Regions from separate parts of the Simplicispira sp. 125 genome, predicted to be linked through region 1. Evidence: predicted binding sites of a transcription regulator. Region 1 holds the regulator's gene; the other holds the start of a gene.
What was found. Region 1 encodes FliA, which starts transcription of late flagellar genes. Its sites were predicted from a motif close to CTAAAGTTTNNNNNNNNNNNGCCGNTA; they were not measured.
Positions count from the first base shown of each region.

Region 2: a site for FliA is predicted at 1,305-1,331, ahead of C8D04_RS08050 (DUF5610 domain-containing protein). Genes of this name have one in related genera too.

Region 1 covers NZ_QEKM01000001.1:2,381,123-2,395,269, forward strand. Annotated here, with positions in the region: gene flhF (flagellar biosynthesis protein FlhF) at 1-822, shown strand, start outside; gene C8D04_RS11175 (hypothetical protein) at 815-1,618, shown strand; gene C8D04_RS11180 (RNA polymerase sigma factor FliA) at 1,620-2,339, shown strand; gene C8D04_RS11185 (hypothetical protein) at 2,378-2,734, opposite strand; gene flgM (flagellar biosynthesis anti-sigma factor FlgM) at 2,808-3,134, opposite strand; gene flgA (flagellar basal body P-ring formation chaperone FlgA) at 3,227-3,937, opposite strand; gene flgB (flagellar basal body rod protein FlgB) at 4,144-4,578, shown strand; gene flgC (flagellar basal body rod protein FlgC) at 4,604-5,008, shown strand; gene C8D04_RS11210 (flagellar hook capping FlgD N-terminal domain-containing protein) at 5,027-5,686, shown strand; gene flgE (flagellar hook protein FlgE) at 5,719-7,002, shown strand; gene flgF (flagellar basal-body rod protein FlgF) at 7,031-7,771, shown strand; gene flgG (flagellar basal-body rod protein FlgG) at 7,857-8,639, shown strand; gene C8D04_RS11230 (flagellar basal body L-ring protein FlgH) at 8,664-9,368, shown strand; gene C8D04_RS11235 (flagellar basal body P-ring protein FlgI) at 9,557-10,699, shown strand; gene flgJ (flagellar assembly peptidoglycan hydrolase FlgJ) at 10,753-11,643, shown strand; gene flgK (flagellar hook-associated protein FlgK) at 11,660-13,612, shown strand; gene flgL (flagellar hook-associated protein FlgL) at 13,634-14,147, shown strand, end outside.
Region 2 covers NZ_QEKM01000001.1:1,743,765-1,757,911, forward strand. Annotated here, with positions in the region: gene yegQ (tRNA 5-hydroxyuridine modification protein YegQ) at 1-1,057, shown strand, start outside; gene C8D04_RS08050 (DUF5610 domain-containing protein) at 1,378-2,010, shown strand; gene acnB (bifunctional aconitate hydratase 2/2-methylisocitrate dehydratase) at 2,114-4,699, opposite strand; gene C8D04_RS08060 (hypothetical protein) at 4,770-5,399, opposite strand; gene C8D04_RS08065 (aldolase/citrate lyase family protein) at 5,428-6,426, opposite strand; gene C8D04_RS08070 (malate dehydrogenase) at 6,505-7,491, opposite strand; gene C8D04_RS08075 (GntR family transcriptional regulator) at 7,707-8,495, shown strand; gene sdhC (succinate dehydrogenase, cytochrome b556 subunit) at 8,643-9,077, shown strand; gene sdhD (succinate dehydrogenase, hydrophobic membrane anchor protein) at 9,138-9,500, shown strand; gene sdhA (succinate dehydrogenase flavoprotein subunit) at 9,537-11,342, shown strand; gene C8D04_RS08095 (succinate dehydrogenase iron-sulfur subunit) at 11,369-12,073, shown strand; gene C8D04_RS08100 (succinate dehydrogenase assembly factor 2) at 12,092-12,409, shown strand; gene gltA (citrate synthase) at 12,466-13,758, shown strand; gene rnk (nucleoside diphosphate kinase regulator) at 13,938-14,147, shown strand, end outside.

The DNA of each region.
Region 1 (14,147 bases):
CGCGCAGGCTACTCGCCATCTCTGGCGCGCGCCATTCTGGAGCGCATGCCCGAAGAAATGGATGCCGCCGAATCAGTGCGTTGGCTGATGGAGGTGCTGGAACGCAACCTCAGAACCGACGCAGGCATGCCCCCCCTCTACGAAGAAGGGGGCATCTTCGCGCTGGTGGGCTCCACTGGCGTGGGAAAAACCACCACCACGGCCAAGCTTGCAGCCATGTGTGCCCGCATCCACGGCCCCGGCAGTGTGGGATTGATCACGCTGGATACCTACCGCGTGGGTGCGCACGATCAGCTGCGCAGCTATGGCCGCATGCTCGGCATCGTCGCCCACCTGGCCCATGACCGTGCTGCGCTGCAAGATCTTCTCGGACTCCTCAGTGGCAAAAAAATGGTGCTGATCGACACCACCGGTGTAGCGCCACGAGACCCGCGCAAGCGCGACATGCTGGAAGTATTGAACCTGCCCCAGGTTAACCGCCTGCTGGTGCTCAACGCGGGCTCGCATGGCGACACACTCGACGACACGCTGGGCGCCTTCAAGACCGATGGATCACAGCAGGCCATCCTGTCCAAAGTGGACGAAACCGTGAAATTGGGCCCCGCCATTGATGCATTGATCCGCCACCAGATGATGCTGCGCGGCGTGACCAACGGCCAGCGCGTTCCAGAAGACTGGGAAGCTGCTGATGCACACAAGCTGGTCAGCGCATCCATGCGTGCGTCGGTGCGCTCGGCGTTCGACCCGAAAGCTACGGATTTGAACTTCTTCTTCTCACATTCTCCAGAGAGTTCATACGAAAAGGGGTTGGTCGATGCTTGACGTTGGCTTTCACCAAGGTGCCAGCCTGTACAGCCATGCGCCACAGGATGAATTGCGGCTGATCGCAGTAGCCAGCCCGCAAACGGAGACGCATGGACTGGAGATTCTCTGGCAAGTCTGCCTGCATTTACAGCGGCTGGGCTATCCGGTGGTGGTGCTGGACGGCACGGCCCGGGAAAACGAAGACAGCCCCGGGCTGATCGATCTGCTGGCGAATGCACCCTGGAGCGAAAGCATGCCTCCCGCCCGCCAACGCAATGCCTCGTCGCTGGCCGTGCTGCCTTCCATGCTCGGGCTACAAAGCCTGGCGAACCCGCCTCCGCAACATCAGCACCCGCTACAGGCTTTGCACCCGCTGTTCCGGCGTTATGCGCTGGTCGTTATCCATGCCCCCGTGGGGCTGCTGGCATCACCGCTGCTTGAGGGAACCATGGTCTCCCCTCTGCTACTCATGTCCCCTGGGAAAAAAGGTTCCGTGGACAGCTATCGCCAACTCAAACACCTGGCATTGCACGCGGGCCTGACAGGCACGGTGGCCTGCGTCACTCCCCCAGAGCAACCAGGACAGCATGCACTGACCCGCCAAGCGCTGCTTTCGCTGCGCGACACTGCTGCACGCCACCTGGGCCAAAAGATACGAACGTCACTCATCCAAACCAATAGCGCCCAGGATCTACAGCGGCTGGCCTTGCAACTGCTGGAAAACGCGAGCACCATCAGTGCCTCGGGCTTGGGAACTGCGCTACCATCTGCCGCTGCGGCAGGTTTTTCCTCGCCCATTGTTCAAAGCCATTGAAGTGACATACACCGCCAAGGGCCATCTCGATCGCGACGCGATGATTCGCCAGTACCTTCCGCTGGTTCGTCGATTGGCGCACCATATGATTGCCAAGCTCCCTGCCAATGTAGAGCTGGACGATCTGATCCAGGTAGGAATGATCGGATTGTCTGAGGCACTCACACGCTATGAGGTGGCACAAGGTGTGCAGTTCGAAACTTTTGCCACACAGCGCATCCGCGGCGCCATGCTCGATGAATTGCGTGAGAGCGACTGGATGTCGCGCAGCTCGCGCAAAAGCCAAAAAGATATTGAAAAAGCCCTGCGCCGCCTGGAGCAAAAGCTGGGGCGCAGCCCGCTGGAGTCTGAAATCGCTGCCGAACTGGATATGGCACTGGTCGACTACCAAAGCCTGCTGAGCAAGGTGCGCGGCACCCAACTGGTGTATCTGGAAGACATGTCGCACAGCGAAGATGACGACGGGTTCCTGGAACACCACGATGCCGCAGATCCCGCAGGCGACCCCATGGCCATGCTGCGTAACCAGCGCCTGCGCTCCTCACTGGTCACTGCCATTCAATCATTGCCCGAGCGCGAACAGTACATCATGGGCATGTACTACGAACACGACATGAATCTCAAGGAAATTGCGGCTGTGCTGGGTGTGACCGAATCACGGGTTTGCCAGTTGCACAGCCAGTCGATTGCCCGATTACGCGCAAAAATGCGCAGCCACTGATCTTGCGTCCCAGTATCTCTACCAGCAGGGCGGCACAATCACCCGGCAGACCGGTAAATACGCGCACCTGAAGAGCCGCCCCGACCTGGGCTACCGTAGGTCGACGCATTGTCGACAGGGGGCAAAACCACCGCAAGCTGTTTTTCTACCAGGGCGGCCACGCGGGCCAGTTGGTCTCTCTGCAATGCCAACTCGGCACTTACCTGGCGGATTCTGGGAACCAGTTCAGCAGGCATTTCACCTTGCACACGCTCCATGGCATTGGAAAAATCAACAGCAGCCTGCCGTAGCGAGCTGCTGAATTTCTCCAGTGCCAATGCATCTGTCGACTTGAGTGCAGCCGATGCCTGAGTCAGTTGTTCCTCAACGGCCTCCAAAGCCTGGACAAGAAGCATGGTGTGCGCGCGCCTTTAACGGTCTTTCGAGTAAAAAGTGATCGATTCAGGCGCGACTCAGAATGCTAGACCATCAGCCCTTTGCGCGGGAAAAGAATTCCTGGGAATTCGCCAGCATTTTGTCTGCCACGACTTCGGCATTCACCTTGAAGGAGCCACTCTCGATGGCAGAGCGTACGGCTTTGACCTTACCCGCGTCAAAATCGCCCTGATTGCGACTGGCTTGATCGAGCGACTTGGTTGCCGATGAAAAGGTTACCGGCACACCGGCGGCGGCCACAGCGGACGAAGCGCTTGCAGCCAACCCTCCTGCGGCCTGTGCGGCCGCTTTTGCCTGCTGCTTGGCAGGCGCTGCCTGCGCTAGTGCGCCCGGCAGTTCCGGTTTTTGTCCTATTTTCATCGCTCTCTCCGCTGCCCCTTGAAATATGGGACCAGGTAGCAATGTTTTCGACCTGTCGTGCGCAGACTTTAGCGGTAAATCGCAAAAACAACCTAAAGCTGGACGCCTATCGTCCCGTCATCATTCACAATGCCGGTCACTATCTTCCCATTATCCATTCTAATGCGCACAGTTTGGCCTGCGGCTCCGGCCGTCATTGCCTGCCCTCCCGCACTGATGGCATAGCCCCGTCCTTGGGCCACCACCCTCACCAGAGCACCCGCCTGGAAGATTTGGGGCGCACGCAACATTGGCTGACGCAGGGCTTGGCCTGCCTTCAGGTGGCGCGCAGCGACCTGTCCAACCCATAAGCTGGGCTCGGCAACGATGGAGGCATTTTCCGCCGCCCAATCCACTTCGGTCTCGGTCGCGTCGGCCGCAGTGAGCACTGAGCCCATGGTGACATCACCCGTCAGAACCCAGGCAGGGCCGTAAGCTTTGATCGTCACGGGGAGAAACACATTCCAGCGCACTGCAGCGTCTTGGCACCGCAAACCCAAACGGGTGCGCCCCCACAGACGGGCACCTGCGGGCAGGTAGGGCTCCACACGGGTACATGGCGCTAGACGCAGGCGCTCGTCCAACGCACCCACGCTCACCTCCATGCGCAAGGGCGATTGCGCAGGCATGTTGCGCGCCAGGGCCTCATCCAGCCATTGCTGGGTCATCTGCTCCAGGTTCACCTGCGCTTGAGCAGCACTCGCAGCCACACACAAGACAGCCGCCCCTACGGCGCGCAGTAAATAGGCAAATCGGTATGTCATGGGAGGCCTCCTGGAAATTCGGTGCCCGCAAGCAAGCCACAAGCCATTGAACTATAGGCGGCACACCGCCCGGGGAAACACCGAACTGCACACCAATTCCTCCGTTCTTCCCCCTTTAGAAAAAACGTGGCGTTTCCATAATCAGCCCACGCCAGCAGTCCATTCAGGGCCCTGGCGTTACTGCAACTTACGGTGTGAGGCGCCCCATGCTTGACAAGATGACCAACCAGCTGAATTTCCACAGCAACGCACTGATCCTGCGTGGCGAGCGTCAGCGCATCATTGCCAGCAACATCGCCAACGCTGACACCCCCGGCTATGTCGGCCGCGACATGCATTTCACCGACGCACTGCGCGAAGCGAATGCAGCGGGCAGCCAGTCGCCTGGTGCAGCCAATCCCCAGACAGGCGCCACCAGCCCACGTCACATACCCTTGTCGTCCACCCTGCCCGGCAGCAGCAGCAGCACCGATAACAAGCTGGGCTACACCGTGCAGACACAACCGTCTCTGGACAAAAACACCGTGGACATGGATCGCGAACGTGCCAACTTCACGGACAACGCAGTGCGCTACGAAGCCACACTGCGCTTCCTCAACGGCCAGGCCAAGACCATGCTGAGCGCCATTCAAGGCCAGTGACATTCTTTGAGAAGCGGGTACTGCCATGTCAATGTTCTCCATCTTCAATGTCTCGGGAAGCGCCGTGAGTGCGCAATCCCAGCGCCTGAACACCGTGGCCAGCAACCTGGCCAACGTGGACGCTGTGGCCGGCCCCGACGGTCAGGCTTACAAGGCACGGCAACTGGTTTTTCAGACCACGCCCATGGGGCCCGACAACGCTGCGGGCGTGCGCGTGAGCGCCGTCAAGGAAAGCGAAGTACCAGGCCGCCGCGTGCACGACCCCAGCCATCCGTCCGCGGATGCCGAGGGCTATGTGACGCATTCCAATGTCAACGCGGTGGAGGAAATGGTGAACATGATTTCTGCCTCGCGGTCCTACCAGAACAACATTGAAGTCATGAACACAGCCAAAACGCTGCTGCTCAAGACTTTGCAAATGGGCCAGTAAGCCTGCAGGAGTTTCCCCATGATCACCAGCGCCACCGCCGCCACTTCAGCAACTACCAGCACGAGCACGACCAAAGCCGACGCAGCCTCCGACCCGGCGGCGGCCCAGGACCGCTTTCTCAAGCTGCTCGTAGCCCAGCTGAACAACCAGGACCCGATGAACCCGCTGGACAACGCCCAGATGACATCGCAGATCGCGCAGATCAATACCGTCACCGGTATCCAGCAGTTGAACGAGACCGTCAAGGGCCTGGCAGGCCAGTTCGCAGCCCAGCAACTCATGCAGGGCAGCGCCATGGTCGGTCGCAACGTGCTGATCGCAGACAACACCCTCGCCATGGACACCACCAACCACGTAGGCGGCGGCGCGTTCGACCTGGCAGGTTCTGCCGCCAGCGTGTCTGTGCAGGTGCTCGACGCCAATGAAAAGCTGGTGGGCACCGTGGAACTGGGCGCTCTCAAGGAAGGCCGCTACAACTTCGAATGGGATGCCTCGACATACACCGGCACCAGCCCGCTGCATTTCAAGGTGCTCGCCGCCAACGGCAAGACGGCTGTCGATGCCACCGCACTCTCGGTCGATCAGGTGACTGCGGTCAGCCTGGACAACGGCACGCTGTCCCTGCAACTCTCGCGCGGTGGCAGCACCAATTACAACGCCATCAAGGCCATTCTCTAACCACCCTCACGTCACATTTTCAGGAGCACACCATGGGTTTTCAACAAGGTCTCTCGGGCCTGAACGCTGCCAGCAAGAACCTGGACGTGATCGGCCACAACATCGCCAACACCAACACGGTAGGGTTCAAGGCATCGCGCGCCGAATTTGCAGAAATGGTGGCCTCGGCCATCGGCGCTGCCGGCGGCAGCAATGCCGGCATCGGGGTGGAAGTGTCGGCCGTGGCGCAGCAGTTCGGCCAGGGCAACATCACCATCACCGGCAATACGCTGGACGTGGCCATCAACGGCAGCGGTTTTTTCAAGCTGCAGCAGCCTGACGGTTCTTCCGCCTACACAAGGGCCGGCAACTTCAAGCTCGACAAGATAGGCAACCTGGTGACCAACAATGGCGCCAAGGTCATGGGCTTTCCAATTGATCCGATCACGGGCCTGCGAACCGCCAGCGACCCCTCGCCACTCAGCTTTCCCACGGGCGCGCCCATTCCGGCAAAGCAGACCACCAAGATCGTCGCCGAGTTCAACCTCGACGCCCGCGCCAAGGATGCTGCTGGAGACCCGGCCGCTGTACCGCCCGTAGCCCCCACACCCCGCGCCACTTACGGCACTTCCATCAACGTCTACGACAGCCAGGGCGTTGCCAAGCCGGTGAACCTTTATTTCCAGAAAACCGCCACCGCCAACACCTGGGACGTGTACGACACGCTGGACGACCCCTCGGCCACACCACCCGTGGTGGGCGTTGTGATTGGCCAGATCACGTTCGACAACAACGGCGCCATCACCGGCCCGGCCGCCACGCCCCCCGCCACAGGATTCATCCTGCCTCTGACGGGCATCAATCCCAGTCCGCCCAACCCCAACAATCTCCCGCCCTTTGATGTGGAGATCAGCCTCGATGGCGTGACCCAGTTCGGCAGCAAGTTTTCTGTCTCCGACCTGAGCCAGGACGGCTATGCCTCGGGAACGCTGACGGGCATCAACGTGGAAGCCAGCGGCATGGTCATGGCCCGTTACTCCAACGGCGTGACGCGCGCAGAAGGCCAGGTTGCCCTGGCCAATTTTCGCAACCCGCAAGGCCTTCTTGCCGTTGGCGACAACGCCTGGGTCGAAACATTTGAATCCGGCGCGTCGGTCATCGGCACCCCCACGGACGGCAACTTTGGCGCGCTGCGCTCGGGCGCACTGGAAGACTCAAACGTCGATCTGACCGCCGAGCTGGTCAACATGATGACGGCGCAGCGCACCTACCAGGCCAACGCGCAAACCATCAAAACCCAGGACCAGGTGATGTCCACCCTGGTCAACCTGCGCTAACGCGCCCGCCTGAGACAACGGAGTCACCATGGACCGCATCATCTACACCTCCATGACCGGCGCCAACGCTGCCGCACACCGGCAGGCGGTGCTGTCCAACAACCTGGCCAACATCTCGACCAACGGCTTTCGTGCCGAGATGTCGACCTTTCGCTCCGTACCCCTGCAGGGCGATGGGGCATCCACGCGCGTCTTCGCGCTGGAAGCCACCTCGGGCCACCGGGACACCGCTGGTCCGGTACAGCGCACGGGGCGCAACCTCGATGCCATGGCCGTGGGCAACGCCTGGTTTGCCGTACAGGGCGTCGACGGTACCGAGGCCTACACCCGCAACGGCGGTTTCGAAGTTTCTGCTGCAGGGCAGTTGCTCACGTCCACCGGCTTGCCCGTGCTCTCCGATGGTGGTGCGCCCATCGACATTCCACCGGGCGCAGAGGTTTCGCTGGGTTCTGACGGCACCGTAACGGCCAAATCGGCGGGGCAGCCGGCAGCCGCTGTCGGGCGTCTCAAGCTGGCCACTCCCACGCTGGAAGACCCCCTCAAACGCGGCGACGACGGGCTGTTCCGCGCAGCATCGGGCGACCCGATTCCCAGCGATGCCAACGCACGCATGCTCAGCGGCGCCATTGAAGGCTCCAACGTGAACCCGGTCGAATGCATGGTCGGCATGATTGCCGCGTCACGCCAGTTCGAGCAGCAGATGCGCCTGTTGCAAACCGCCGAAACCAACGATAAATCCGCCAGCCAGCTGCTGGGCATGAACGGCTGAAGAGGCAAACGACAGCGCCCCGAGCGACTTTGGCCACGCCAGTCCCACAGGCACTGAAACATTGATACGACCGAGGTAATCCACCATGATCAACTCCCTTTGGATCGCCAAGACCGGCATGTCTGCCCAGCAGACACAGCTCGACGTCATCTCGCACAACCTGGCCAACGTATCGACCACCGGCTTCAAGCGCAACAACGCCGTGTTCGAAGACCTGATTTACCAGAACCTGCGCCAGGTCGGCTCCAACACCACCGAGCAAAACCAGCTGCCCACCGGCCTGCACCTGGGCCTGGGTGTGCGCACGGTCGCGACCAGCCGTAATTTCACGCAAGGCTCGCTCCAGGAGACCAAGAACAACCTGGACGTCGCCATCAACGGCAACGGCTTCTTCGAGGTCACCATGCCCGACGGCAGCATCGGCTACACACGCGACGGCTCCTTCCAGGTCGATGCCCAAGGCCGCCTGGTCACCTCCAGCGGCCTGCCCGTGGCCAACGGCATCACGATTCCGACGGGCGCCACCAGCGTAAGCATCAGCACGGAAGGCGCGGTATCGGCCATCGTGGGCAACAACCCAGCACCCCAGCCGCTGGGAAACCTGGCGATGTCCAGCTTTATCAATTCAGCGGGCCTGGAGCCCATCGGGCAGAACCTTTTCAAGGAATCGGCCGCCTCGGGCCAGCCCCAGCAGGGAACACCAGGCTCCAACGGATTGGGCTACATCCGCCAGGGTTTTCTGGAAGCATCGAACGTGAATGTGGTGGAAGAACTGGTCACCATGATCCAGACCCAGCGCGCCTACGAGATGAATTCCAAAGCCATCCAGACCTCCGACCAGATGCTGGCCAAGCTCAGCCAGCTCTGATCACAGGATTGGGAGAGCACCACCATGAGAACAATTTCCCCCTCCATGGCCCGTCTGCGCGCAGGCTGCCTGGCCCTGGTGGCCGCACTGGTCTTGCCAGGCTGCGCCAGCCTTTCGCCCACGCCGCCGGTCGATATCCTGCCCACGACACCGCCGCCGCTGGCCGTCGTGCCCCGCACACCACCGCCGGTCACAGGCAGTCTGTACCAGCAGGCCAGCTACCGACCCGCCTTTGAAGACCGGCGCGCTCGCATGGTGGGCGACAACGTCACCATCCAGATCGTGGAAAACGTAACGGCGAGCCAGAAATCCTCGTCCAGCGTAGATCGCAACTCTGAAATTTCTGCCGGTATCAGCGCCCTGCCCTTCGTGAACAAATCCCTCACCGACAAGACCACGCTGGGGGCCAAGTCCGACAATACCTTTGCAGGCAAGGGCGGCACTGAAAGCGCCAATACCTTCTCGGGATCGATTACGGCCACCGTCATCGATGTGCTTCCCAACGGCCACCTGGTGGTGGCCGGAGAAAAGCAGATCGGCGTGAACCAGAACGTGGATGTGCTGCGCTTCTCGGGCACCATCGACCCGCGCGCCTTGCAGCCCGGCAGCATCATCAACTCCACCCAGGTAGCCAACGTGCGCGTGGAATCTCGGGGCCGCGGCGCACAAAGCGAAGCGCAGGTGATGGGCTGGCTAGGCCGGTTCTTCCTCACGATATTGCCGTTCTAAGAAACACACTCCAAAACATCAAAAACAATAGCTGCTACCGCTTACTGTATAAGCGCTAGTGGCTGTTTTTATGTGTTTTTTCTTATCGTGAAGAAGCACCATCTACAAGCCCTTGGCACAGGCAATAGACCGGTGAACCGGCTTCTTTTTGGGTTTTAGTTCTGGCGGCAGAGAACCACAATCGAGGCATGAAAGCCCCGTCCTGCTCCTTTTTGCCGCGCCCTTTGCGCCTGCTGCGCGTCTTGCTGGCCACGGCAGTACTGTGCGGCATGGTGCCGGCCCACGCGCTGCGCATCAAGGAAGTGGCCGCTGTTCAAGGCGTGCGAAGCAACCAGCTGACGGGTTACGGTCTGGTGGTCGGCCTGGACGGCACGGGCGACCAAACGACCCAAATGCCCTACACCACGCAGGCCATGCAGAACTACCTGCAAAACATCGGTATCAGCCTGCCTCCCAGCGCCGCCGGGCAACTGCAGTTGAAGAACGTGGCAGCGGTGATCGTCACGGCCCAGTTGCCGGCATTCGCCCAACCCGGCCAGCTGATTGACGTCAACGTTTCCTCCATGGGTAATTCCAAATCCCTCAAGGGCGGCATGCTCATGACCACCCCGCTGCGCGGCGCCGATGGCGAAATCTACGCACTGGCCCAAGGCAATCTCGCGGTCAGTGGCGCAGGCGCATCGTCGGGCGGCAGCAAGGTGCAGATCAACCACCTGAGCGCAGGCCGCATTCCGCAGGGCGCGCAGGTTGAACGCTCGGTGCCGACGCCACTACACGAGGGCGATTCGATCACCCTGGGCCTGAACGCCTCCGACTTCCAAACGGCGCAGCACGTGGCCCAGGCCATCAACACCCGCATGGGTGCGGGGCGTGCCACCGCCATCGATGGCCGCACGGTGCAGGTGCAGGCGCCATCCGCACCCGGGGAGCGGGTCGGCTTCATTGCCCAGATCGAAGAACTACCGCTGGAGGCCATGGTGCCGGCCGCCAAGGTGGTCATCAATGCGCGCACCGGATCGGTCGTGCTGAACCAGGCCGTCACGCTGGGGCCCTGCGCCGTGGCGCATGGCAACCTGTCGATCATCATCAGCTCGCGGCCCGTGATCAGCCAGCCCAACCCGTTATCGCAAGGGCAAACGGTGGTTGCGCAACAAAGCGACATCCAGATCAACCAGGAACCCGGCAACGTCATCCAGGTTCCTCCGTCAGCCCAATTGACCGATGTGGTGCGCGCGCTCAATGCGCTGGGTGCCACGCCCGGCGACCTGCTCGCCATCCTGCAAGCCATCAAGGCCGCTGGCGCGCTCAACGCAGAGCTGGAGGTCATCTGATGCATGCACAGCCCCCTGTGCCTGCAGAAGCACCGCCCAAGGAGTGCTAAGTCATGGCCCTTTCCCTTCCTTCCTCCAACAGCCTCAACACCTCCAATGCGCTTGCGGCAGACGTACGGTCACTCGACCGCCTGAAGTTTTCCGCAGGCGATAGTCCGCAAGCCACGCGCGAGGCGGCCAAACAGTTCGAATCGCTTTTCATGCGCGAGATGATCAAGAGCATGCGCGAGGCCACCATGAAGTCAGGCTTGCTCGACAGCGCCCAGGGCGATCTGAGCACCGACCTGCTGGACCAGCAGCTTTCTGTGCAGATGTCTGGCCAGCCGGGTGGCCTGTCCGAGGCCATTGCACGCCAGCTCTCGATGCTGATGGGCGGCGGTGCGTTGCAATCCTCGCCCCCTTCCACGCTCAGCCTCGCTGCCCCCAGCCTGCGCACCCCGGCCGCCGCCCCTGCAGCGCCCGCCAGTGGGCCAGCCCCCAAGGGTCGCGACGATTTTGTGCAGCACCTGGGTGCCACGGCCGAGCGCGTTGCCCAGGACAGCGGCATTCCGGCCAGCTTCATGCTCGGCCAGGCCGGGCACGAAACCGGCTGGGGCAAAAGCGAGATCAAAAATGCCGATGGTTCCAGCTCATTCAACCTGTTCGGCATCAAGGCGGGCAAGGGCTGGACCGGCAAGGTGGCCGAAGTGACGACCACCGAATACATCGATGGCACTCCCCGCAAAGTGGTCGCTAAATTTCGCGCCTACGACTCGTATGAGGATTCGTTCCGGGACTACGCCAAGCTGATCAACAACAACCCGCGCTACGAAAAAGCCCGGGCCCAGACCGATTCGGCCACCGCCTATGCCATGGAACTGCAGAAGGCCGGCTACGCCACCGACCCCGCCTACGCCCGCAAACTGAGCGGCGCCATCCAGAGCGCGCTGCGCGCCATGGCATGACCCCGGGAGAAACACCATGAGCCTGCTCAACGTCGGATCCCGGGCCTTGTTGGCCAACCAAACTGCGCTGCAAACCGCAGGCCACAACATCGCCAATGTCAGCACGCCTGGCTACTCGCGCCAGACCGTAGTGCTGCAGACCGTGCAAGGCCAGTTCACGGGCGGGGGCTACATCGGCCAGGGCGTCGATGTGCAAACCATTTTGCGCAACCACAGCGAACTGCTCACCCGCCAGGCCACTGCGGCATCCGCCGTGGATGCCGGAGACACCGCCCGCATGGATCGACTGCGCCAGTTGCAGGATGTCTTCAGTGGCGGGGCCACTGGCCTCGGCGCATCCATCAACGACATGATGAACGCGCTCTCCAACGTGGTGAACAGTCCTACCGACCTCACCGCACGCAGCGTAGCCCTCACGCGCATGGATGAAATGGCCGCACGCATGCGCGATGCATCGCAGCGCCTGGACGAAATCAGCTACACCGTGGCCGAGCAGCTCAAGGGCAGCATGGTCACCGTCAATAGCCTGGCCAAAAGTATTGCAGGCATCAACGAACAAATTGCCCGCGCCAAGGGCAGCGGCCAGCCCCCCAATGACCTGCTCGACCAGCGGGACCAATTGATCCGCGAGCTCAACCAGCACATTCAGACCTCCCAGGTTGAGGCCGACGATGGCAGCATCAGCATTTTTGTGGCCGGCAGCCAGCCGTTGGTGCTCGGCAACCAGGCGGCCACGCTGTCGATCGACGACCCCGCCGACTTTGGTGCCGGCAGCGGAAAAAAAGTTTTGAATTTTCGCGCCCCAGGCTCCAGCACCAAGGTGGAGCTGAACGAAAGCATGCTCGGCGGCGGCGAGGTCGCGGGGTTGCTGCGCTTTCAAAACAACGACCTGGCCGAGGGCCGCAACCTGCTGGGACGCATGGCGGTTGCCATCAGCGAATCCATGAACACACAAAACCGCCTGGGCCTGACCTTGGACGGTACCCCCGGCGAAAATTTGTTCGCACCGATCAGCCTGAGCGACGCCGCACGCAGCAGCTTCAACACCTCGGCCGCCACCATGGGGCTGACGGTGACGGACCCTGCGTTGCTACAGGCTTCCAACTACACCATCAACTTCTCGGCGGCTGACGCTGGCTCCATCACGCGCAGCTCGGACGGCAAAGTCTTCAGTTTCAACGCTTCTGGGGCGCCTCCGGTCACGTTGGCAGATGTCTTTTCTGCACAGGGGCTGGGCGTCACGCTCTCCGGTGTACCCAACGCCGGTGACAGGTTCATGATCACATCACTGCAAGGAGGCGCGGCGCTGCTCCAAGCATTGCAGTATTCACCGGTCGATCTGGCAGCCGCCAACCCGATCAATGCCGCCATGGGCCCCACCAACTCGGGCACCCTGCAGATGGTCAACCTCAAGGCGCTGACCAATCCGCCGGGCACCACAGCCCCGGTGACCATCACCTTCACAGGGGCCAACACCTACACCCGCTCGGACACTGGTCCCACCAGCTATACCTATGTCTCGGGTCAGCCCATTACCTACGACAACGCCACGCCGCCCACGGGCTGGTCACTCACTGTCAATGGCGCACCCAAAGCGGGCGACACCATCACCGTGGACAACGCCCTGAATCCTGCCTATGGCGATTGGTACAAGCGTGATGCGGGCAATGCCAGCGCACTGATGGGTTTGCGCGATGTGCCGATGTTCGACGGCGCCACGCTGTCCGACGGTTTTGCCAGCGCCATGGCACAGATTGGCACACGCACACAAAGTGCGCAATTCGCAGCAGCGCTGTCTTCCTCCATCGCTGCCAACCTGGAGCGCGACCGCACGGCCATCTCTGGCGTCAACCTCGACGAGGAGGCCGCGCGCCTGATCCAGTACCAGCAGGCCTATCAGGCCTCGGCCAAAATGATCCAGATCGCGCAAAATATCTTCGACACCCTGATACAGGGCCTGGGCCGCTAAGGCGGTTGAAAGGAGTTCGCCATGAGCAACAATCTCTATCGGCTGGGCACGGCAAACCAGTACGACATGGCACTGCGCAACATCGGCCAGCGCCAGACGTCCTTGTCCAACCTGCAGGAAAACCTGACCTCTGGCAAGCGCGTGGTGCGTGCCAGCGACGACCCGGTGGCGGCAGCGCAGGCCGAGCGCGCACAAACCCGCATCAGCCGCAACACCACCGATTTGCGCGCCCTGGACATGCAGCGCAATACCATGGCCCTGGCGGAATCCACCCTGGGCGAAGCCGGTGATGCCATGCAGGCATTCCGGGCACTGGTGGTCAGCGCGGGCAATGGAACGCATACCCAGACCGAACGCGACGCCATCGCTCAACAGCTTGTGAGCCTGCGCGACCAGATTCTGGGCTACGCCAACCGCAACGATGCCAACGGCCTTCCGCTGTTCCAGGCCCTGGGCAGCGCGCAGACGCCCTTCAACGGAACCACTCCCGCATTCAACTTCGCCGGTCTGCCGGGACAAAATGCCAGTAGCAACA
Region 2 (14,147 bases), 640 kb from region 1:
CATGATGGTGCGCGAGAAATGGCCCGAAGTGGCCATTCACCTCTCGGTACAGGCCAACACGACCAACTTCATGTCGGTCAAGTTCTGGCAGAAGGTGGGCGTGACGCGCATCATCCTCTCGCGGGAACTGAGCCTGGACGAGATCGAGAAAATCCGCCAGGAATGCCCCGACATGGAGCTGGAAGTGTTTGTGCACGGCGCCCTGTGCATCGCCTATTCGGGCCGCTGCCTGCTGTCGGGCTACTTCAACCGACGCGACCCCAACCAGGGCACCTGCACCAACGCCTGCCGCTGGAACTACGCCACGCAAGAGGCCGCCGTGGACCCCAACACCGGCGAAGCCATGGCCCAGCGCATCGAGGGCGACTTCAATTTCAACAAGGCCCAGGAGGACGACAACTCCGCCTTTGCCTCGTGCGGCGGTGGCGAGCGGCACCCGCTGGCCGACAAGGTGTACCTGCTGGAAGAAAAAGAACGCCCAGGCCAGCTCATGCCCATCATGGAAGATGAGCACGGCACCTACATCATGAACAGCAAGGACCTGCGCGCCGTCGAGCATGTGCAGCGCCTGGTCGAGATCGGCGTCGATTCGCTCAAAATCGAAGGCCGCACCAAGAGCCAGTACTACGTCTCACGCGCCGCCCAGGTCTACCGCCGCGCCATCGACGACGCGGTGGCGGGCCGCCCCTTCAACCCCGAACTCATCACCGAGCTTGAAGGCCTGTCCAACCGGGGCTATACCCCCGGATTCCTGGAGCGCCGTCCGGCCAACGACTACCAGAACTACGAAACCGGCAGCTCCGAGTCGCAGCGCAGCCAGTTCGTGGGTGAAGTGAAAAGCGTGCAGGATGGCTGGGCCGAAGTGGAAACCAAGAACCGCTTTGGCGTAGGCGACAGGCTGGAAATCGTCCACCCCAGCGGCAACCGCACCGTGCAACTCACGCAGATGCGCAGCCTGGACGGCGAAGCACTGCAGGTCGCCTCGGGCAGCCCGCTGCGCGTGCGCATCCCAATCGAAGGGCCCGCCGAGGGGGCGCTGATTGCGCGGTTGGTGTGAAAGATGTTTTTTACAAGCTATTGAAAATATAGCTTGCAGCGCTTGGATCCATTGGATTTCAATATGAAAATTACCTGAAACCCTTATTGGTAAAGCGCAAGCAGCTCCTGTTTTTTCAGCCCGCTCGACTCTTTTAGCGGGGTGCGGTGATCAATCCAACAAAATGGCATGCGCCCCAACTCCGCCAGCCCGTTCGACCAACCAGCGGATTTCTAAAGCCCGAACAGACCCTGCTTTTCCGCCCAGATTCAACTTTTACCGGTGGCTGCCGATAACTTAGGGAGATATGCCGCGCCCTTGAATCTGCCCAGGAGACTGCCATGGCCACTTCTTCCGTCGGAAATATGCCCTCCACATCGGCCCTGCCCGCCCAGGAGGCCGCGCGCACCCACCGTACCACGCCCACCGAGGAAGCCCGGGGCACCAAGGCGCCCGATGGCAAACCCAACCTGCGCCAGCAGCAGAACGTGCAGATTCTGCAGGCATCGATGGACGTATCGATCCAGTCGGGCGACTCTTCACTGGCACTGCTTTACCGCACGGCCATTGATCGCATTAACGAATACCTGGAACCTGAGCTGGGGCCGAACGCCATCGGCGGCAAGGATGCGCCGGACGGCTCGCCCGAGGCCACTGCCGGGCGCATTCTTTCTCTGTCTACGGCTTTCTACGATGCTTATGCCGCACAGCCCAAAAACAAGGACAAAGATGCGGAAACCATGGCACGCGATTTTGTCGACCTGATCCGGGGCGGTTTTGAGCGTGGCTTTGGCGAAGCACGGGACATCCTCGGCGGCCTGGGCGTGCTCGGGGAGGACAGCCCGGTTGAGCAAGGCATCAACAAAACGTACGCACTGGTCATGCAGGGGTATGACGATTTTCTGGCTTCCAAACTCGGCCCCCGTCCGGCCACAGAACCCTCTGCCCCCGATGGTTCCAGCGCAGCAGCCTGAGCGCTGCAGGCCGCCCATCGAGCGGCAATGCCGTCCAGCGGCGCCAGCATCCGCCAAAAAAAACCCGCTCAAAGCGGGTTTTTTCATGTCAAGACTGAACGCTTCAAGCGTCGACACCCTTGGCCACGTCAGAGTATTCCTCGATCTGGTCAAAGTTCAGGTACTGGTAAATCTGATCGCTGCTTTGCTTGATCACCCCCATGTCGGCCAGGTATTCGGCCTTGGTCGGGATGCGGCCCAGCTTGGAAGCAATCGCCGACAGTTCGGCCGAGCCCAGGTACACATTGGTGTTCTTGCCCAGGCGGTTGGGGAAGTTACGGGTGCTGGTGGACATGACCGTGGCGCCCTCTTTCACCTGCGCCTGGTTGCCCATGCACAGCGAGCAGCCGGGCATCTCCATGCGGGCACCAGCGGCGCCGAAGACGCCGTAGTGGCCTTCTTCGGTGAGCTGCTGCGCATCCATCTTGGTGGGCGGTGCCATCCAGAGCTTGACCGGCATGTCCTTCTTGCCTTCGAGCAGCTTGGAGGCTGCGCGGAAGTGACCGATGTTGGTCATGCACGAGCCGATGAACACTTCGTCGATCTTGGCCCCCGCCACGTCGGACAGGGTCTTGGCGTCGTCCGGGTCGTTCGGGCAGCAAACGATAGGCTCGGTGATTTCGGCCAGGTCGATCTCGATCACGGCAGCGTATTCAGCGTCGGCATCGGGTGCCAGCAGCTGTGGGTTGGCCAGCCAGGCTTCCATGCCCTGGATGCGCCGACGGATGGTGCGCGCATCTTCGTAGCCTTGGGCGATCATGTTCTTGAGCAGCACGATGTTCGAGTTCAGGTACTCGATCACGGGGGCCTTGTTCAGGCGCACCGTGCAACCGGCAGCCGAGCGCTCGGCCGAGGCATCCGACAACTCAAAAGCCTGCTCCACCTTCAGATCGGGCAGACCTTCGATTTCAACGATACGGCCCGAGAAGATGTTCTTCTTGCCTTGCTTGGCTACGGTGAGCAAACCCGCCTTGATGGCATAGAGCGGAATCGCATGCACCAGGTCGCGCAGCGTCACGCCGGGCTGCATCTGGCCCTTGAAGCGCACCAGCACCGATTCGGGCATGTCGAGCGGCATGACGCCGGTAGCGGCGGCAAAGGCCACCAGGCCAGAGCCTGCGGGGAAGCTGATGCCCACGGGGAAGCGCGTGTGGCTGTCACCACCCGTGCCGACGGTGTCGGGCAGCAGCATGCGGTTGAGCCAGCTGTGGATGATGCCGTCGCCGGGCTTGAGCGAGATGCCGCCACGGTTGCTGATGAACTCGGGCAACTCATGGTGCATCTTCACGTCCACGGGCTTGGGATAAGCGGCCGTGTGGCAGAACGACTGCATCACCAGGTCGGCGCTGAAACCCAGGCAGGCGAGGTCTTTGAGCTCGTCGCGCGTCATCGGGCCGGTGGTGTCCTGCGAGCCGACCGAGGTCATCTTGGGTTCGCAGTAGGTGCCGGGCAGCACGCCCTGGCCTTCAGGCAGGCCGCAGGCGCGGCCCACCATCTTCTGCGCCAGGGTAAAGCCCTTGCCATGGCTCTTGGGCACTTGTGGTAGGCGGAACAAAGTGGAAGCAGCCAGCCCCAGCGCCTCGCGTGCCTTGGCGGTCAGGCCACGACCGATGATCAGCGGGATACGGCCACCGGCGCGCACTTCGTCGAACAGCACGTCGCTCTTGACCTCGAACTCGGCAATCACTTTGCCGTCCTTTAAGGCCTTGCCTTCGTAGGGACGCAGTTCGATGGTGTCGCCCATGTTCATCTGGCTCACGTCGAGCTCGATGGGCAGCGCGCCCGCGTCTTCCATGGTGTTGTAGAAGATGGGGGCAATCTTTGACCCAAGGCAGACGCCGCCAAAGCGCTTGTTGGGCACAAAGGGGATGTCTTCGCCGGTAAACCACAGCACGCTGTTGGTGGCCGACTTGCGGCTCGAACCCGTGCCGACCACGTCGCCGACATAGGCCACGAGATGGCCCTTGGCGCGCAGGTCTTCGATGAACTTCACCGGGCCGCGTTTGCCGTCTTCCTCGGGCGTGATGCCGTCGCGCTTGTTCTTGAGCATGGCCAGCGCATGCAGCGGGATGTCAGGGCGGCTCCAGGCGTCGGGTGCGGGGGAGAGGTCGTCGGTGTTGGTCTCGCCCGTGACCTTGAGCACGGTGAGCGTAATGCTCTTGGGCACTTCAGGGCGGCTGGTGAACCATTCGGCATCCGCCCAGCTTTGCACCACAGCCTTGGCAAAGGCATTGCCCTTATCGGCCTTTTCCTTGACGTCGTGGAACTGGTCGAACATCAGCAGCGTCTTTTTCAGCGCCTCAGCGGCAACACCTGCCACGGCAGCATCGTCCAGCAGGTCGATCAGCGGCGTGAGGTTGTATCCACCCAGCATGGTGCCCAGCAACTCGGTGGCTTGCGCACGGCTGATGAGCGAGCATTTCTCGGTACCGTGGGCCACGGCGGCCAGGTAGCTGGCCTTGACCTTGGCGGCATCATCCACGCCTGCAGGCACGCGGTGGGTGATCAGCTCGACCAGCGTGGTTTCTTCGCCTGCCGGCGGGTTCTTGAGCAACTCGACCAGTTCGCCGGTTTGCTTGGCGGTCAGGGGCAGCGGCGGAATACCCAGCGCTGCGCGCTCGGCCACATGGTCACGGTAGGCTTGCAACATTTACTTCTTTCTCCGGTTACTTCTATCTTTTCAAACGAGGGGCAAGGCTTTCACAGCCCGCTGCGGGCAATTACTTGGTAGTTTTTGCTTCGAACAAGCTGGGCGGGGGGGTTTTCTTGATGGCTTCGGCCACCACGGTCTGTTCCGGGCTCATGCATTCGTCGGCCAGGCGCTGACCACGCTTCTGGTCCATCAGCATGGATTTGTTGGCGATCTGCAGCCACACTGCGCCGCCAGCCTGGTCTTCCAGGCGCACCGTGCCGGTCGACGTAACCACCGGAACCATGTGGTACTTGAAGCCTTTGCCGCCCACGTGGAAGTGGCCCGGCGCTTCGGTGTCTGCCGTAACACTGACCGTAGCCCCCAGCTCACAGGCGATCTGGCCAACATAAACGCGCTGTGCAATAGCCAGCTCTTCAGGAGACATTGCCGTGCGCGCAGCGATCAGACCACTGGCGACTTGACTCGTCGCGCTGCGCAGCTGCACGCGGCTGCTGGGCGGCTCGACCTTGGCCACCGTGGTTTTGGTGCTGCCTTTGGCGGATGCCTTTTTGGCGACGGACTTGGTCTTGGTCTCTGTTGCAGCCTTGGTCGATGACTTGATTGATGACTTGGGCGCTGATTTGGCAGCCGGGGCTGCCTGGGCCAGAACCAGAGAAGGTACCAAGGCGATGAGTGCAGAGGCGAGCAGTGTTTTCATGATGTGGCTCCAGCGTGAGGAAAAAGGTTCAGCAATGCGACGATGCAAACCAGTGTTGTACCGCATGCGGCAGACTTCGCCCAGTCTGGTGTGCACGTTCCAGCACCTGCCAGAAATACCGGTAGCTCGCGCGGTCGTGCAGAACGCCATCCGCACTGATGGGCGCCCAGTCTGCCTCAGCGGCGGCAGCAATGATGCGGGAAGCCTCCTGCACCTCGTCCTGGGCAGGCGACAGCGCTTCAAGGATAGGCCTGATCTGCGCCGGATGGATGCTCCACATGCGGGTGTAGCCCAGCTCGCGCGCAGCGCGGCGGGCTGCGGACTGCATGGCGGACATGTCCGTGAATTCCGTCACCACGCAATGTGAAGGCACCTTGCCATGGGCATGGCAGGCGGAGGCGATTTCCAGCTTGGCCCGCACCACCAGCGGGTGATCAAACTGCCCTGCCGACGTCATCGCCGATGCCGGAATGGCGCCTCCATGGGCCGACACGAAGTCCATCAAGCCAAAGCTCAGGCTCTGCACACGCGGGTGGGCAGCAATGTCAAAGGCGCGGTGAACCGCGCCAGGGGATTCGATGAGGGCGTGGAGCGGCAGATGCGCAGCCCCTGCACGCTCAAGTGCGCGCTCGGCCTGCAGCACATCGTCGATCGACTCGACCTTGGGTAGCATGATGTGGCACAAACGGTGGCCCGCCTGACCGGCGATGGTAGCCATGTCGCTGGCAAAAGCCGGATGATCCACCGCATGCACACGCGCCGCAACCCGGGCGCCGGGCGCCGCTTCACAGGCCAGCGCCACGACGAGAGTGGCATGTTCGACCTCGGCGCCCACGGGGGCGCCATCTTCGCAATCCAGCGTCACATCAAAGACGCAGGCGCCAAACTCTTGTGTCATTTCAGCCTGCAGTTGCAGGCTTTTGCGCATCCGCGCTGGGGCACCGCTGTAATGGTCACAGACCGGCAGCAAACCTGCTGCGGCCTGGGCACCCAACAGGATGTCGCGCGGATGCGAGGCACCCCCCATGCGTTTCACTGCGTGCGCTGCGCCGCCCCCGAGAGGGGCGATCACGGCTTGGGGAGACCCAGCATCGCTCATGGGCGCTTAAAGCAGGTGCTTCACGCCGTCCTGCTCGCCTTGCAGTTCTTCCAGCGTCTTGTTGATGCGCTCTTGCGAGAAGGCATCGATTTCCAGGCCTTCGACGATCTTGTATTCGCCGTTTTCGCAGGTCACGGGGAAGCCGAACATGGTGTCCTTCGGGATGCCGTACTGGCCGTCCGATGGGATGCCCATGGTGACCCACTTGCCGTTGGTGCCCAGGGCCCAGTCGCGCATGTGGTCGATGGCGGCGTTGGCAGCCGAGGCAGCCGACGACAGGCCGCGCGCTTCAATGATGGCGGCGCCACGCTTGCCGACCGTGGGCAGGAACACGTTGGCGTTCCATTCCTGGTCGTTGATCATCTGGGCAACGCTCTCACCATTGATGGTGGCAAAGCGGTAGTCGGCGTACATCGTGGGCGAGTGGTTGCCCCAGACAGTCAGCTTTTCGATGTCGGCCACGGGCTTGCCGGTCTTGGCGGCAATCTGGCTGGCAGCGCGGTTGTGGTCCAGGCGCAGCATGGCGGTGAAGTTCTTGCGCGGCAGATCAGGGGCCGACTTCATGGCGATGTAGGCGTTGGTATTGGCGGGGTTGCCCACCACCAGCACCTTGACGTTGCGGCTGGCAACGGCGTTGAGGGCCTTGCCCTGTGCCGTAAAAATGGCGCCGTTGACGGCCAGCAGCTCGGCACGCTCCATGCCGGGACCGCGGGGACGCGAACCGACCAGCAGTGCGTAGTCGGCGTCCTTGAAGGCGGTCATGGGGTCGCTATGGGCAGTCATCTCGACGAGCAGCGGGAAGGCGCAGTCGTCGAGCTCCATCATTACGCCCTTGAGTGCCTTCTGCGGTCCGTCCACGGGTACTTCGAGCAACTGCAGGATGACAGGCTGATCCTTGCCCAGCATTTCGCCCGAAGCGATGCGAAACAGAAGGGCGTAGCCGATTTGGCCTGCGGCGCCGGTAACGGCTACGCGAACGGGCTTTTTGCTCATGGTGAGAACTCCAGGAAGTGAAGGAAACAGGGGAGAGTGCAGCGGTTGCCACCTGCGCCTGTTATCAGCAACACGTGCTCCGCGAACAGGGCGGGATTTTACTGCCGTTTTCCGCACTGCGTCAATTTGTCTTATGTCTTATATAAGATATGATTGAGCACCATGCGGCGCCCGGCTTTTGCTTTGCACCACCCGTTCGCGCACCTCCATGCACCATGTCTTCACTACCGCTTTCCGCCACTGACTTCCCGGATCCGCTGCAGCCGGTCGGCTTGCCGGCGCCAGCGTTCAGCCCGCTCTACCAGCAAATCAAGGGCCTGATCCTGCAAAGCCTGCAGGCAGGCGAGTGGAAGCCCGGCGAAGCCATTCCCAGCGAAATGGAATTGGCAGCCCGCTTCAAAGTCAGTCAGGGCACGGTTCGCAAGGCCATCGACGAGCTGGCTGCCGAGAACCTGGTCACGCGCCGCCAGGGCAAGGGCACCTTCGTGTCCACCCATGCCGAGCAACATGTGCAGTACCGGTTTCTCAAGCTGATGCCCGACAGCGGAGACGCCAGCGTGGAGGGCCCTGCAGAGCGCCTCATCATTGACTGCAAGCGGGTACGCGCCAGCGCCGAGGTCGCCCGTGCGCTGGGCCTGCGCACGGGCGACCCCATGGTGCAGGCACGCCGTATCCTGTCGTTCAGCGGGGTCCCCACCATTCTTGAAGAGATATGGCTCCCAGGCCAGGCTTTCAAAGGTCTAACGGCAACGCAGATGGCCAACTACCCCGGCCCCACCTACGCCATGCTGGAGTTGGATTTTGGCGTTCGCATGGTGCGTGCCGAAGAAAAAATTCGCGCCGTGCTACCGGACGACGAACAAGCCAAACGACTGCAAGTCACCCCGGCAACGCCCCTGCTAAGCGTCGAGCGCATTGCTTACACTTACAACGATGTTCCCATGGAGTTACGGCGCGGTCTTTACCGCACAGACACCCACCACTACCACAACGAACTGAACTGAAGATAACAGCCCCACATTGGCACGCAATGCCGAAAAAAACAGAAAATACCACCTGCATCAAATGATGCCTTGCTGCATTGCAATAGAATTTTGGGTTCTCCTTGCGCTCAAAATTACAAAGCAGTTACCTCCACGAAAGCACTTGCCATGACCGAGCTAGCCAAAAAGCGGCCTGAATTCCGCAACATCAACGCCTTCAAGGACCTGACGACCTACCGCATGACGGCTGCCGCCTGGGTCTCCATCCTGCACCGAGCGAGCGGAGCCATCCTGTTCTTGCTGCTGCCGCTGGTGATCTGGCTGTTTGACACCTCCGTATCTTCCGAGTATTCATTTGCGCGCTTCAAGTCCGCCTTCGGCACTGGCGTGGGTTTTGTACCCGGGTGGTTTCTCAAGCTGGTGGTGCTGGGCATCATGTGGGGCTACCTGCACCACATGATTGCGGGCATGCGCCACCTGTGGATGGACGTCAGCCACGAAGCCGTGAACAAACAATTCGGCAAGTCCTCCGCCATTTTCACCCTGGTGGTCAGCATCTTCCTGACGCTGGTCTTGGGCGCAAAACTCTTCGGTCTGTACTGATTCAACCCCGCGCCCCTGACGCCAGCGGCGGGGTGGCCTGACGATAAAGAGGAAAATACCATGTCCAACTACGGATACAAACGCACCGTCGTGGGTGCCCACTACGGTTTGCGTGATTGGCTCAGCCAGCGCGTTACTGCAGCGCTCATGATCTTGTTCACGCTGGCATTGCTGCTGCAGGTCGTGTTCAGCAAGGGCCCCGTGGGTTACGACCTGTGGGCCGGCATCTTTGCTGCCCAATGGATGAAGTTCCTGACCTTCTCCGTCATCATCGCGCTTGCCCTGCACGCCTGGGTCGGCATGCGCAACATCTGGATGGACTACATCAAGCCCGTAGGACTGCGCTTGGTGCTGCAAGTCTTCACCATCGTCTGGCTCGTCGGCTGCGCGGGCTGGGGTTTCCAGGTTCTGTGGCGTCTGTGATGCCCACGCCCAATACCGCGAACAAAGGCTAAATCCATGAGCTACACCAACGCCAACATCACCAAACGCAAGTTCGACGTCGTCATCATCGGCGCCGGCGGCTCCGGCATGCGCGCCGCCCTCGAACTCTCGCGCGCAGGCCTGAACGTGGCCTCGCTGTCCAAAGTGTTTCCTACCCGCTCGCACACCGTGGCTGCACAAGGTGGCGTGAGCGCATCCCTGGGCAACATGAGCGAGGACAACTGGCACTACCACTTCTACGACACCATCAAGGGCGGCGACTGGCTGAGCGACCAGGACGCGGTCGAATTCATGTGCCGTGAAGCGCCCAACGTCGTGTATGAGCTGGAACACTTTGGCATGCCGTTTGACCGCAATGCCGACGGCACCATTTACCAGCGGCCGTTTGGTGGCCACACTGCCAACTATGGCGAAAAACCTGTGCAACGCGCTTGCGCGGCCGCTGACCGAACCGGCCACGCCATGCTGCACACGCTGTACCAGCAGAACGTCAAGGCCAAAACGAATTTCTTCGTCGAATGGATGGCCCTCGACCTGATCCGCGATCAGGATGGCGACGTGGTCGGCGTGACGGCTCTGGAAATGGAAACGGGCGACCTGTACATCCTGGAAGCCAAGACCGTGCTGCTGGCTACCGGCGGCGCCGGTCGCATCTTCGCTGCCTCCACCAATGCGTTCATCAACACCGGCGATGGCCTGGGCATGGCGGCACGCGCCGGCATCCCGCTGGAAGACATGGAGTTCTGGCAGTTCCACCCCACCGGCGTTGCTGGCGCAGGTGTTCTGCTCACCGAAGGCTGCCGCGGCGAAGGCGCCATCTTGCTCAACAGCAATGGCGAGCGTTTCATGGAGCGCTACGCGCCCACCCTGAAAGACTTGGCACCACGCGACTTCGTTTCCCGTTCCATGGACCAGGAAATCAAGGAAGGCCGTGGCTGCGGCCCGAACAAGGATTACGTCCTGCTCAAGCTTGACCACCTGGGCTCCGAGACCATCCACAAGCGGTTGCCGTCTGTCTATGAGATCGGCGTCAATTTTGCCAACGTGGACATCACCAAAGAGCCAATCCCAGTGGTGCCCACCATCCACTACCAGATGGGCGGCGTGCCGACCAACATCCATGGTCAGGTGGTGACACATGACGGCACAGGCAATGTGATCGTCAACGGACTCTACGCGGTGGGCGAATGCTCGGCCGTCAGCGTGCACGGCGCCAACCGCCTGGGCACCAACTCGCTGCTCGACCTACTGGTGTTCGGCAAGGCCGCAGGCCGCCACATCGTCGAATTCAATGCACGCAACGCCGAGCACAAGCCACTGCCCAAGGATGCAGCCGACCGGACACTCGAGCGCCTCAATCAGCTCGAAAATTCCACCGGTGGCACCTACTCGCAAGCACTGGCAGGCGACATTCGCGCCACCATGCAACAACACGCTGGTGTGTTCCGTACGCAGGCCAGCATGAACGAAGGCGTAGTCAAAGTCGCTGCGCTGCGTGAGCGTGTCGCCAGCATCGAGCTGAAGGACAAATCCAAGGTCTTCAATACCGCACGCATCGAGGCACTGGAAGTGGACAACCTGATCGAGGTGGCACAAGCCACCATGGTGTCGGCCGCAGCACGCACAGAATGCCGCGGCGCACACATGGTGTACGACTACGAACATCCTGCCGACCACCCCACCGCACCGCTGGGCCGTGACGACGTGAACTGGCTCAAGCACACCCTGTGGCACAGCGCCACGAATAGCCTGACCTACAAGCCAGTGAACATGAAGCCACTGACCGTGGAAAGCATTCCACCCAAGGTTCGGACGTTCTAAATCGGCAGCCCCACGAGAGAAGAATCATGCAAAAACGCACATTTCAAATCTATCGCTACGACCCGGACAAGGACACCAAGCCTTACATGCAGACCATTGAGGTTGAACTCGATGGCCATGAACGCATGCTGCTCGACGCGCTGATCAAACTCAAGGAGCAGGATCCTGCACTGTCGTTCCGCCGCTCCTGCCGCGAGGGTGTTTGTGGCTCGGACGCCATGAACATCAACGGCAAGAATGGCCTGGCCTGCCTGACCAACATGAACACGCTGCCCGGCACCATCGTGCTCAAGCCCCTGCCGGGCCTGCCCGTGATTCGCGATCTGATCGTGGACATGACACTGTTCTTCAAGCAGTACAACTCGATCAAGCCTTACCTGATCAACGACAGCATTCCGCCCGAAAAGGAGCGCCTGCAGTCACCAGAGCAGCGTGAGGAACTCGACGGTCTGTACGAGTGCATTCTGTGCGCTAGCTGCTCCACCGCCTGCCCCAGTTTCTGGTGGAACCCCGATAAGTTTGTGGGCCCTGCCGGTCTTCTGCAGGCCTACCGCTTCCTGGCCGACAGCCGTGACGAAGCCACGGGCGAGCGCCTGGACAACCTGGAAGACCCCTACCGCCTGTTCCGCTGCCACTCGATCATGAATTGCGTGGACGTCTGTCCCAAGGGACTGAACCCCACACGGGCCATCGGCAAGATCAAGGAATTGATGGTGCGCCGCGCCATCTGACCTGCACGCCTCGAAGCCATGGGTGAAACCTCAACCATAGACCTGTCAGCGCCATCACCGCTGCTGGACACACGCGAACTCAGCAAGCTGCACTGGCGCTGTCGGCGTGGCCTGCTGGAAAACGACCTGTTCATCGAACAGTTCTTCTCCCGTTTCGAGTCCACGCTGACCCAGTGGCATGCCCAGGGGCTGACAGCGTTGATGGATCTTGCGGACAACGACCTGCTGGATCTCCTGCTGTGTCGGAAAGAACCCGAAGGCGAATTGAACACTCCGCCGGTATGTGAAGTACTTGGCATGCTCAGACAGAGCGGAGCCCGGTTGGCGAAGACCTGACCGTGGCTGCAGACCCACCAGACCAGATCATCGGCAAACTCTAGAAGGACGAAACAATGAAGCTAGCAGACAACAAAGCCACCCTGTCGTTCAGTAACGGCAGCCCCAGCGTGGATCTGCCTGTCTACCAGGGCAGCATTGGCCCCGACGTCATCGACATCCGCAAGCTGTACGCGCAAACGGGCATGTTCACCTACGACCCGGGCTTTCTTTCCACCGCGTCGTGCCAGTCGGCCATTACCTACATCGACGGTGACAAGGGTGAGTTGCTGTACCGCGGCTACCCTATCGAGCAACTGGCCACCAAGTGCGATTACTTGGACACCTGCTACCTGCTGCTCAAAGGCGAACTGCCCAACGATGACCAGCGCAGCGACTTCCACCAGCGTGTGCTCAACCACACCATGGTGAACGAGCAAATGCAGTTCTTCCTGCGGGGCTTTCGCCGCGACGCGCACCCCATGGCCGTATTGACCGGTCTGGTGGGCGCCCTGTCGGCCTTCTATCACGACAGCACCGACATCAACAACCCGCAGCACCGCGACATCGCCGCGATCCGCCTGATCTCCAAAATGCCCACGCTGGTGGCCATGGCCTACAAGTACGGCAAGGGTGAGCCTTACATGTACCCGCGCAACGACCTCTCGTACGCAGGCAACTTCCTGCGCATGATGTTCGGCACCCCTTGCGAGGACTACAAGGTCAATCCGGTGATCGAGCGCGCAATGGACCGCATCTTCATCCTGCACGCTGACCACGAGCAAAACGCATCGACCTCCACGGTGCGCCTGTGTGGCTCCTCGGGCACCAACCCCTTTGCTGCCATTGCTGCCGGTGTGGCCTGCCTGTGGGGCCCCGCCCACGGCGGCGCCAACGAGGCCTGCCTCAACATGCTGGAAGAAATCCAGGCCATGGGTGGCGTCTCCAAGGTGGGAGAGTTCATGGAGAAGGTCAAGGACAAGAACTCCGGCGTCAAGCTGATGGGTTTTGGCCACCGCGTCTACAAGAACTACGACCCACGCGCCAAGCTCATGCAGGAAACCTGCGACGAAGTGCTGGCCGAACTGGGTCTGCAAAACGACCCGCTGTTCAAGCTGGCCAAAGAGCTGGAAAAGATTGCTCTGGAAGACGACTACTTCGTGCAGCGCAAGCTCTACCCGAACGTGGACTTCTACTCTGGTATCGTGCAGCGTGCCATCGGCATTCCTGTCAATCTGTTCACCGGCATCTTTGCACTGGCCCGCACAGTGGGCTGGATTGCCCAGCTGAACGAAATGATCAGCGATCCGGAATACAAAATTGGCCGTCCACGCCAGTTGTTCACCGGTTCACCCCGCCGCGACATCTGATCAACCGGCACCATCTTTGGCTCCCACCACGAGGTGAGAGCTATCACACCCGCCCCCTGGGCGGGTTTTTTCTTGGAAAATCCAGGGCAACCAGTGCCAGCGCATTAACCATGAATGGTGATGCCGCACTCCCGATCCGTTACAGTCCCGCACTTTGTGCATTGCCAAGGAAGTCCACCGTGTCCAAACCACCGATCACCCTGTCCTCGCTGGACCTTGACCGCATTGAAACCCTGCTCGCAGCCATTCCTTCCAGCGTTTTTCCAAACAAGGCACAACTGCAGTCAGAGCTTGACCGCGCCGAAGTGCTCGCCCCCGAGCAGATGCCGGCCACGGTCGTGACCATGAATTCCACCGTCAAGTTTTCTATTGCCGAGACGGGCAAGGAG